Variovorax paradoxus B4: one gene and its partners. The protein of the gene in region 2 interacts with the protein of the main gene of each other region in a pairwise test. Links are inferred from orthologs where the notes say so. Each region holds a gene or a part of one and is shown on either strand. Other genes may lie near its edges. The genes, in order: VAPA_RS12305, VAPA_RS12840 and glnK.

What was found.
Region 1: the proteins of VAPA_RS12840 (region 2) and VAPA_RS12305 interact in binary tests that used the Escherichia coli proteins (3 or more experiments, as listed by UniProt). The link is inferred for Variovorax paradoxus B4 from one-to-one orthologs.
Region 3: the proteins of VAPA_RS12840 (region 2) and glnK interact in binary tests that used the Escherichia coli proteins (3 or more experiments, as listed by UniProt). The link is inferred for Variovorax paradoxus B4 from one-to-one orthologs.

What each region holds. Positions count from the first base shown.
Region 1 is NC_022247.1:2,658,075-2,661,225, reverse strand. What follows is about bases 106-3,104. They hold VAPA_RS12305 (P-II family nitrogen regulator), read right to left. Parts: upstream 1,775-3,104; coding sequence 1,436-1,774; downstream 106-1,435. Other genes in these bases: VAPA_RS12300 (NAD+ synthase), read right to left, coding at 1,771-3,104; VAPA_RS12310 (LOG family protein), read left to right, coding at 821-1,411; VAPA_RS12315 (diacylglycerol kinase), read left to right, coding at 382-789; VAPA_RS12320 (RDD family protein), read left to right, coding at 106-385. Outside these bases: more of VAPA_RS12320, read left to right, coding at 1-105; more of VAPA_RS12300, read right to left, coding at 3,105-3,151. UniProt on the Escherichia coli protein: P-II indirectly controls the transcription of the glutamine synthetase gene (glnA). P-II prevents NR-II-catalyzed conversion of NR-I to NR-I-phosphate, the transcriptional activator of GlnA. When P-II is uridylylated to P-II-UMP, these events are reversed.
Region 2 is NC_022247.1:2,764,495-2,767,760, forward strand. Bases 84-3,197 are described here. They hold VAPA_RS12840 ([protein-PII] uridylyltransferase), read right to left. Parts: upstream 2,891-3,197; coding sequence 284-2,890; downstream 84-283. Other genes in these bases: pgm (phosphoglucomutase (alpha-D-glucose-1,6-bisphosphate-dependent)), read right to left, coding at 84-199; map (type I methionyl aminopeptidase), read right to left, coding at 2,925-3,197. In the rest of the region: more of pgm, read right to left, coding at 1-83; more of map, read right to left, coding at 3,198-3,266.
Region 3 is NC_022247.1:294,723-297,841, reverse strand. The notes cover bases 71-3,037. They hold glnK (P-II family nitrogen regulator), read right to left. Parts: upstream 1,740-3,037; coding sequence 1,401-1,739; downstream 71-1,400. Other genes in these bases: VAPA_RS01355 (TorF family putative porin), read right to left, coding at 1,803-2,627; VAPA_RS01365 (ammonium transporter), read right to left, coding at 71-1,378. In the rest of the region: more of VAPA_RS01365, read right to left, coding at 1-70. UniProt on the Escherichia coli protein: Involved in the regulation of nitrogen metabolism. Regulates the activity of its targets by protein-protein interaction in response to the nitrogen status of the cell.

The DNA of each region.
Region 1 (3,151 bases), 110 kb from region 2 along the record:
CCAGATGCGGGACGCCATGGATTCCCGCCGGCACTTGCTCCAGGCCTTCCTGTTCGTGGTGTTCGGCGTCTATTTCGTCTGGTTCTGGACCCGGGGACAGACGCTGGCCATGAAAACCTGGAACATCCGCATCGTCGATGCGCAAGGGCGCCCCCTCACCCAGGGCCGGGCGCTGGCGCGCTACCTGCTCAGCTGGATCTGGTTCCTGCCGCCGCTGGCCGCCATCGCACCTTTCAAGCTTTCGGGTGGAGAATCCACGGTGCTGATCTTCGGATGGGTTGCCGTCTGGGCATTGCTGGCGCGCTTTCACCCCGAGCGCCAGTTCTGGCACGACGCCTGGGCCGGTACGCGGCTCATAACCTCCAAGCCGATGAGCCGCCGATGAGTGCCTTGCCCAAGCTTCCCGACCCCGCCGTGAACCCGCAAAAGGCCCGCAAGGGCCTGGAGCGCGTGTGGCATGCAACCCTGATCTCGCTGCACGGCCTTCGGGCAGGCTGGAGCGAGCCGGCCTTTCGCCAGGAAGCCATCATGGCCATCGTGATGATTCCGGCTGCCTTCTGGCTCGGCCGCAGCTGGATCGAGGTGGCCCTGCTCGCCGGCAGCGCCATCCTCGTGATGATCGTCGAGCTGCTCAACACCGCGGTCGAAGCCGCCATCGACCGCATCGGCCCCGAATGGCACGACCTCTCCAAGCGCGCCAAGGACATGGGAAGCGCCGCCGTGCTGCTGTCGCTCACCCTTTGCGGGGGCATCTGGCTGGCGGCGCTGTGGCAGCACTTCGCGTCATGAAGACGCCCGCCGCACGAGGCATGATGGCGGCATGAATCCTGAATTTTCGATCTGTGTGTATTGCGGCTCGCGACCCGGCGAGCGAGTTGAATTCTCCAAGGCCGCGGAAGCGGTCGGCCAGTGGATCGGCCAGCACCGCGGCCAATTGGTCTACGGTGGCGGACGCACCGGCCTGATGGGCACGGTGGCCGAAGCCACCCGCAACGCCGGCGGCCGGGTGGTCGGCATCATTCCCAAGGCGCTGGTCGACCGGGAACTGGCCAATCCCCTGTGCGACGAGCTCCACGTGGTCGACACCATGCACGAACGCAAGGCCATGATGGGCGAGCGCGCCGACGCCTTCGTCGCGCTGCCGGGCGGCATCGGCACCTTCGAGGAATTGTTCGAGATCTGGACCTGGCGCCAGCTCGGCTACCACGACAAGCCCACCGGCATTCTCAATACCGCCGGCTACTACGACGGCCTGCTGGGCTTCCTGGCGCACAGCGTGCGCGAGGGCTTCATGGGCGATTGGCAGATGAACCTGATCCGCACCGGCACCAACCCCACCGAACTGCTCAGCGCGCTGCGCGCCGAAGTTCCCCTGCACCCGCGCGCCGACCGCCTGGCCGAAAACCTGTAGCGTGCAGCCTGGGGGCGAGCCCCTTCAAACGGCGTTTTCGTTTTCCTCGCCGGTGCGGATGCGCACGATGCGTTCCACGCCGGTGACGAAGATCTTTCCGTCGCCGATCTTGCCGGTGCGTGCGGAATTGACGATGGCTTCGATGCAGCGCTCCACGTCGCCTTCATTCACGACCACTTCGACCTTCATCTTGGGCAGGAAGTCGACCACGTATTCCGCACCACGGTAGAGCTCGGTGTGCCCCTTCTGGCGCCCGAAGCCCTTGACCTCGGTCACTGTGAGACCGGTAACGCCCACTTCAGCCAGGGCTTCGCGTACGTCCTCGAGCTTGAAGGGTTTGACGATGGCGGTGATCTGCTTCATGGTTTTTGCGCTCCGGCGGTTTCGTTGAACTTGCTGGTGATAGGGTAACGCCAATCCTTGCCGAAGCTTCGATGGGTCACCCGAATGCCCACAGGCGCCTGGCGCCGTTTGTATTCGTTGATCTTGATGAGCCGCGCAACCCGCTCGACCACCGCACGCTCGTAGCCGGCGGCAATGATCTCGTCGATGCCCTCGTCGTCCTGCATGTAGCGTGCCAGGATTCCGTCGAGGACGTCGTAGGGCGGCAGGCTGTCCTGGTCGGTCTGGTCGGGCCGCAGTTCGGCACTCGGGGGCCGCGTAATGATGCGCTCGGGAATCGGCGAGGCACCAGTGCCGTACGGGTCATGGGCATTGCGCCAGCGGGCCAGCGCGAACACGGTGGTCTTCAGCAGGTCCTTGATCACCGCGAAGCCGCCCGCCATGTCGCCATAGAGCGTGCAGTAGCCGGTGGCCATCTCGCTCTTGTTGCCGGTGGTGAGAACGATCGAGCCGAACTTGTTCGACAGCGCCATCAGCAGCGTGCCGCGGATGCGGGCCTGGATGTTTTCCTCGGCCGTATCCTCGGGCAGGCCCTTGAACTCCCCGGCCAGCGCACCCTTGAACGATTCGAAGGTGTGCTTGATCGAGATCTCGTCGTAGCGCACGCCCAGGCGGCTTGCCATCTCGCGCGCGTCGATCCAGCTGATGTCGGCGGTATAGGGCGAAGGCATCATGACGGCGCGCACCTTGTCCTTGCCGAGTGCATCGACCGCGATGGCAAGCACCAACGCCGAATCGATGCCCCCGGAGAGCCCCAGGATGGCGCCGGGAAAGCCGTTCTTGCCGATGTAGTCGCGCACGCCCAGTACCAGTGCATCCCACAGCTGGGCTTCCGCTTCGCGCGGCACGGCGATGGCCGAAGGTTCCGCCACGACACCGATGCCCTGCGGCGAGCGCTTCAGTTGCATGAAAACCAGCCCCTCCTTGAAACTCTCGGCCTGCATGGCGGGGGCGCCGTCAGCCTGCAGCGCAAAGGATGCGCCGTCGAAGACCACTTCGTCTTGCCCGCCCACCAGGTGCGCGTAGACCAGCGGCAGGCCCACGGCGCGGGCGCGGTCGGCCATCCGCGCCACGCGCTCGCCCTCCTTGCCGACGTGATACGGCGAGGCGTTGATGACGGCCAGCACCTCGGCGCCCGCCGCTCGAGCCAGTTCGGCTGGCTCGTCGAACCAGGCGTCTTCGCAGATCAGCACACCCACCGAGACGCCGCCGGCCTCGAACACGCAGGTGCCCTGCCCCGGCGTGAAGTAGCGGCGCTCGTCGAACACCTGGTAGTTCGGCAGTTCGCGCTTGGCGTAGGTTTCGAGGATGCGGCCTTCCTTGATGACGCTGGCGGCG
Region 2 (3,266 bases):
TCATGGCCAGCACATGCCATTCGTTGAATGCGTTGTCGAAGGAGGAGCCGCGGTGGCCCGAGGTTCCGAAGGCCACGCGCTGCGAAGGCACCGAGGGATCGGGCTGGCCCGCGTAGTAGGCCGAAACGAGGCGCGGGACGTTGACGAGCAGGTCCAGCGGTGCGGGCTGGCCCGCGAGGGGATTGGTTTTCTGGCTCATGTCGAGGGTTGCCGTTCGAGTTGAATCAAGTCGGCACCATCATGCCGCAGGATGCACCCGCGGATGAAACAAGCGGAAAGCGGCTCAGGACGCCAGCGCTTCCATCAGCTCGGTCTCGATGGCCAGTTGCGTCTTCTGGCCCTGCAGTTCCGGCCCGCTGATCAGGAAGGTGTCTTCCACCCGCTCGCCCAGGGTCGTGACCTTGGCGAGCTGCAGGTTCAGGTGATGCCGTGCGAGCACGCGCGCCACCGAATAAAGCAGCCCGGCGCGGTCGCTGGCCGAGATGTTGAGCAGCCAGCGCTGCGCCTTGTCGTCGGGCAGCAGGCTGATGCGCGGCTTGATCGGAAAGCTGCGCACGCGCCGCGACACGCGGCCCACGCTGGGTGGGGGCAGGGGGCCGGCTTCGGTCAGCGTCTGCGCCAGGCCCGACTCCACCATGCTGATGAGATCGCGGTAGTGGTCGGGCAGGAAGGTGGTCACCACCTGAAACGTGTCGAGCGCGTAGCCGTTGCTCGTGGTGTGTACTTTCGCGTCAAGGATGCTGAACGAGGACTGGTCGAAGTAGCCGCAGATGCGCGCGAACAGGTCGGGCTGGTCGGGCGTGTAGACCACCACCTGCAGGCCTTCGCCGACAGGCGAAAGATGCGCCCGCACGATCGGCGGCGCCTTGGGGTCCACGGGCACATTGGGCGGTGGCACGAAGCGCGAGAGCTGCTTGGCATGCCAGGCGATCTCGGCGGCATCGTGGCGCATGAAGTAGCCGACGTCGAGCGTGGCCCACAGGGCCTTGTGGGCCTCGAAGCGCTGGGCGTGCAGCGCAAGCTGCACCAGCGCCTCGCGCTTGCGCGATTCCACCTCGGCGTCGGGGTCGGGCATGCGGCCGCCGAGCGCGCGCAGGGTGAAGCGGTACAGGTCTTCGAGCAGCTTGCCCTTCCAGGCATTCCACACGCGCGGCGAGGTGCCGCGGATGTCGGCCACCGTCAACAGATAGAGCGCGGTCAGATAGCGCTCGTTGCCCACGCGCTTGGCGAAGGCGCCGATCACCTCGGGGTCGCTCAGGTCCTGCTTCTGCGCGACCTGGCTCATCACCAGGTGCTCTGCAACCAGGAATTCGATCAGCCTGGAATCTTCGCGCGCGATGCCGTGCTGCTTGCAGAAACGCTGCACGTCGCGTGCGCCGAGCGTGGAATGGTCGCCGCCGCGTCCCTTGGCGATGTCGTGGAACAGCGCCGCCACGTAAAGGATCCATGGCTTGTCCCAGCCCGCCGCGAGTTGCGAGCAGAACGGGTATTCGTGCGCATGCTCGGCAATGAAGAAGCGCCGCACGTTGCGCAGCACCATCAGGATGTGCTGGTCCACCGTGTACACATGGAACAGGTCGTGCTGCATCTGCCCCACGATGCTGCGGAACACCCGCAGGTAGCGCCCCAGCACCGAGGTCTGGTTCATGAGCCGGAACGCATGCGTGATGCCGTAGGGCTGCAGCAGGATGCGCATGAAGGTCTGGTGGTTGACCGGGTCGTTGCGGAACTTGCTGTCCATCACGTGGCGCGCGTTGTAGAGCGCGCGCAGCGTGCGTGCCGACAGGCCTTTCACGCCGATGGTCTTCTGGTAGAGAAGAAAGGTCTCGAGAATGGCGTGCGGCTCGCGCTCGTAGAGGTCGTCGCTCGCAATCTCGATCAGGCCGGCGCGCTCGTAGAAGCGCTCGTTGATCGGCGTGTGCTGCTCGTCCACCGGCTGCAGCCGCTCCGCGATGTTCAGCAGCAGGATCTGGTTGAGCTGCGACACCGCCTTGGCCGCCCAGTAGTAGCGCCGCATCAACGCCTCGCTGGACTTGCGCTGCGATTCGCCTTCGTAGCCGAAGCTCGCGGCCACGGCGGTCTGCAGGTCGAACACCAGGCGGTCCTCGCGCCGGTTGGCAATCACATGCAGGCGCGCACGGATCAGCGAGAGCAGCGCTTCGTTGCGCTTGATCTGCTGTGCCTCGAACGAGGTGGCCAGGCCGTTCTTGGCGAGGTCGTCCCACCGGCCACCGAAGCCGGCGGCCTTGGTCATCCAGAGGATGGTCTGCAGGTCGCGCAGGCCGCCCGGCGATTCCTTGCAGTTGGGCTCGAGCGCATAGGGCGTGTTGTCGAATTTCTGGTGGCGATGGCGCATTTCCTGCGACTTGGCCACGAAGAAGGCCTGCGGATCGATGGCCCGTGCGAAGCGCCTGCGGAACGCCACGAAGAGCTTCTTGTCGCCCGTGATCAGCCGCGACTCGAGCAGCGAGGTCTGGACCGTGACGTCCTTCTCGGCTTCGGCCAGGCACTCGTCGACGGTGCGCACGCTGGAGCCGATCTCGAGCCCCGCGTCCCAGCAGTGGCCGATGAAGGCCTCGATGCGGGCCGGATCGACCGCGCCGGCCTCGCCCTCGGGCGGCAGCAGCAGCAGCACGTCGACGTCGGAGTAGGGGAACAGTTCGCCGCGGCCGAAGCCGCCCACGGCCACCAGCGCGAGCGAGTCGCCGAAATCGGCTTCCCGCCAGAGCGCGCACAGCGTCTGGTCGGCCAGGGCCGACAGCTGCCGCAGCACCGTGTGTACGCTACGCGTGGGCGCGCGGGCAAAGCGCAGGGTGTCGAACAGCGCCAGCTTCCTGGCGCGATAGGCTTCGCGCAGCGTGGCGACATCGATCTTGGCTGGTTCGATCACGGCTGTGTCCTCGGCCGTGCGCCGCTCGCGCGGCTCACGTTTTCGTGGAGGTGACGAACGAGGGCAGGGGTGGGCTGCCTTCCGACAGCGTGAGCACCTCGTAGCCCGTTTCGGTGACCAGCACCGTGTGTTCCCATTGCGCCGACAGCGAACGGTCGCGGGTGACGATGGTCCAGCCGTCGTACTGGCCGCCCTTGAAGTCTTCCTTCACCTCGCGCTTGCCGGCGTTGATCATCGGCTCGATGGTGAAGATCATGCCGGGCTTGAGTTCTTCCAGCGTGCCCGGTCGGCCGTAGTGCAGCACTTGGGGTTCTTCGTGGAACCGCTGGCCCACGCCGTGGCCGCAGAATTCGCGCACCACCGAAAAGCCCTGGCC
Region 3 (3,119 bases), 2.5 Mb from region 2 along the record:
GCACGCCCTTGAGCTGGATCCAGACCTGGGCGCCGATGCCGTTGGACACCACGCTGGCCGTGACCCAGTCGCCCACGAGGCCGGGGCCGCCGAGTGCCTGGGTGTTGAACACGCCGGTGAGCAGCGCGCCGACGATACCGCCGACACCGTGCACGCCGAACACGTCGAGCGAGTCGTCCGCGCCGAGCATCTTCTTGAGGCCGTTGACACCCCAGAGGCAGGCGAAGCCGGCGATGAAGCCGATCACGATGGCGCCCATCAGGCCGACGTTGCCGGCGGCCGGCGTGATGGCCACGAGGCCTGCCACGGCGCCCGAGGCGGCACCCAGCATCGAGGCCTTGCCGCGCATCAGCGCTTCACCGATGCACCATGCGAGCACGGCGGCGGCGGTGGCCGAGAAGGTGTTCATGAAGGCGAGCACAGCGCTGGTGCCGGCTTCGAGGGCCGAGCCTGCGTTGAAGCCGAACCAGCCGACCCACAGCAGCGAGGCGCCAACCATGGTGAGCGTGAGCGAGTGCGGCGTGAAGGATTCCTTGCCGTAGCCGACGCGCTTGCCGATCACGTAGGCGCCCACCAGACCCGCAACGGCGGCGTTGATGTGCACCACGGTGCCGCCTGCGAAGTCGAGCGCGCCCCACTGCCAGATCAGGCCGGCCTTGGCGTTCTGTGCGTCCACCACGTTGGCGGCGGTGTAGGCGTCCGGGCCCATCCAGAACCAGACCATGTGTGCCAGCGGTGCATAGCTGAAGGTGAACCAGATCACCATGAACAGCAGCACGGCCGAGAACTTGGCACGCTCCGCGAAGGCGCCCACGATCAGGCAGCAGGTGATGCCGGCGAAGGTGGCCTGGAAGGCGGCGAACAGCAGCTCGGGGATGTAGACGCCCTTGCTGAAGGTGGCGCCGGGCGCGAACACGCCGGTGGCCGGATCGAAGATCCCCTTCATGAAGAGCCGGTCGAATCCGCCGAAGAAGGCGTTCCCCTCGGTGAACGCGATGCTGTAGCCGTAGATGAGCCACAGCACCACGATCATCGAGAAGGTGACCATCACCTGCATCAGCACCGACAGCATGTTCTTGCTGCGCACCAGGCCGCCGTAGAACAGCGCCAGGCCAGGGATGGTCATCATGATGACGAGCAGCGTGGACAGCATCATCCAGCTGGTGTCACCCTTGTTGAAGGAAGGAGCGGCAGGAGCCGCGGCGGGCGCTGCTTCGGCAGCGGCGGCAGCCGGGGCGGCCGCGGGTGCCGGCGCGGCGGCTGCGGGCGCGGACGCCGCCGGCGTCTCGGCCGTGGCAGCAGGCGCCTGGGCGAAGCTCGCCGTGCCTGCAGTGAGCAGGCTCAGACCGAGCGCGAGAGAAACAAGCAGTTTTTTCATGGTTGTTTTTTTCCGGGCTGGATCAGAGGGCTTCGCGACCGGTTTCGCCGGTGCGGATGCGAACGACCTGCTCGAGGTTGTAGACAAAAATCTTTCCATCGCCGATCTTGCCGGTGCGCGCTGCGCCTTCGACGGCTTCGATCACGCGGTCGACGAGGTCGTCGGAAACCGCCGCTTCGATCTTGACCTTGGGCAGGAAGTCGACCACGTACTCCGCGCCGCGGTACAGCTCGGTGTGGCCCTTCTGGCGGCCGAAGCCCTTGACCTCCGTGACCGTGATGCCCTGCACGCCGATGGCCGAGAGGGCTTCGCGCACCTCGTCGAGCTTGAACGGTTTGATGATGGCTGTGACCAGCTTCATGACTTTCTCCTTCTTGGATGGAATGAATGGTGCGGCAGCTTGGGCCGCACCTTGTTCTTGTGTTTACAGCGTCTTGCTGAGCGTAACGATGAAACGCGCCTTGTTGGGCGAGTAATACTGCTCGCCGATGGGGCCGAAGCCGAAGTCGTAGCCCGGGTTGCTCAGCGCGAGGTACGAGCTCTTCTTGTTGGCGCCCTGCACCGAGCCGGCCAGTGCCAGGCCGTTGCCGAAGTCGTACGACACGCCCACGTTGTAGTCCACGTAGCTCTTGTAGCCCAGGCTGCGGATGTCGCTGGACATGTGGGTGTAGCCCACGGCGGCCTTCAGCGTGAGCTTGGGCACGATTTCCTTGCTGTAGGCCAGGTTCAGGTAGCCGGTGTTGCGGCCCTTCAGGCCCGAGCCCGACTTGTAGCCGGCATAGCCGAAGTAGTCCTTGGAGACCGTGTGCGAGTACTTCAGGGTGAACGAGCCGATCGCCTCGTCGGCCCAGGTGCCGGCGCCGTACAGCTCGGTGGTGTTGCCGATGGAGTTGCCCGGGTAGATGTAGGTGAGTGCGCCCACGTCCAGGTCGAAGGGGCCGGCCTTGAACTTGTAGCCGCCGTAGAGGTCGCTCTCGATGCTGTTGCCCTGCAGCCAGTTGACGCTGGAGTTCCAGTTGCCCACGTAGAAGCCGCTCTCGCCGAAGGCATAGTCGAAGCCGCCCTGGATGGCGGGCTTGAAGCCCTTGGTCTTGGCGTAGTCGTTCTTCCCGATCATGTCCTGGTCCTGGCCGCGGAACTTGTAGTTGCTCGTCAGTGCCACATTCCCCGTGAGCTGTGCGCTCGCAAGCATCGGCAGGGCGGCAAGGGCGACCACGGCCATTGCCTGGGCGAATTTACGGTGCATCATCGAGACTCCTCGGAGTTGGTTGGATTGTTGGGGGACACCATCTCATAGCAGGGAGCGTGCCAAAGTGCACGTTTTGCCCTGCGGCACGGCGGCCGCTCCCGCACCGGCAACCCAGGCGAAATAGTTACAAGCGTGTTCAGTTGCGGTACCCCATGGGGCATCGCGGTGCATGAGCCCGACCAAAAACGGGCGCACCACAATGGGGAGGGAGAGAGAAATGAGCCTGTCTTTGGTGCAAAGCCGTGCTTTGCTTGGGCTGGAAGCGGCCAGTGTCACGGTCGAGGTGCATCTGGCGAACGGCCTGCCGAGCTTCACGCTCGTCGGGCTGGCGGAAACCGAGGTCAGGGAGGCACGCGAAAGGGTGCGCTCGGCCATCCAGAACGCCGGCCTGGAGTTTCCGAACAACAAGCATCGTCGTCAACCTGGCGCCGGCCGACCTGCCCAAGGACTCCGGCCGCTTCGCCCTGCCAATCGCGCTCGGCATCCTCGCGG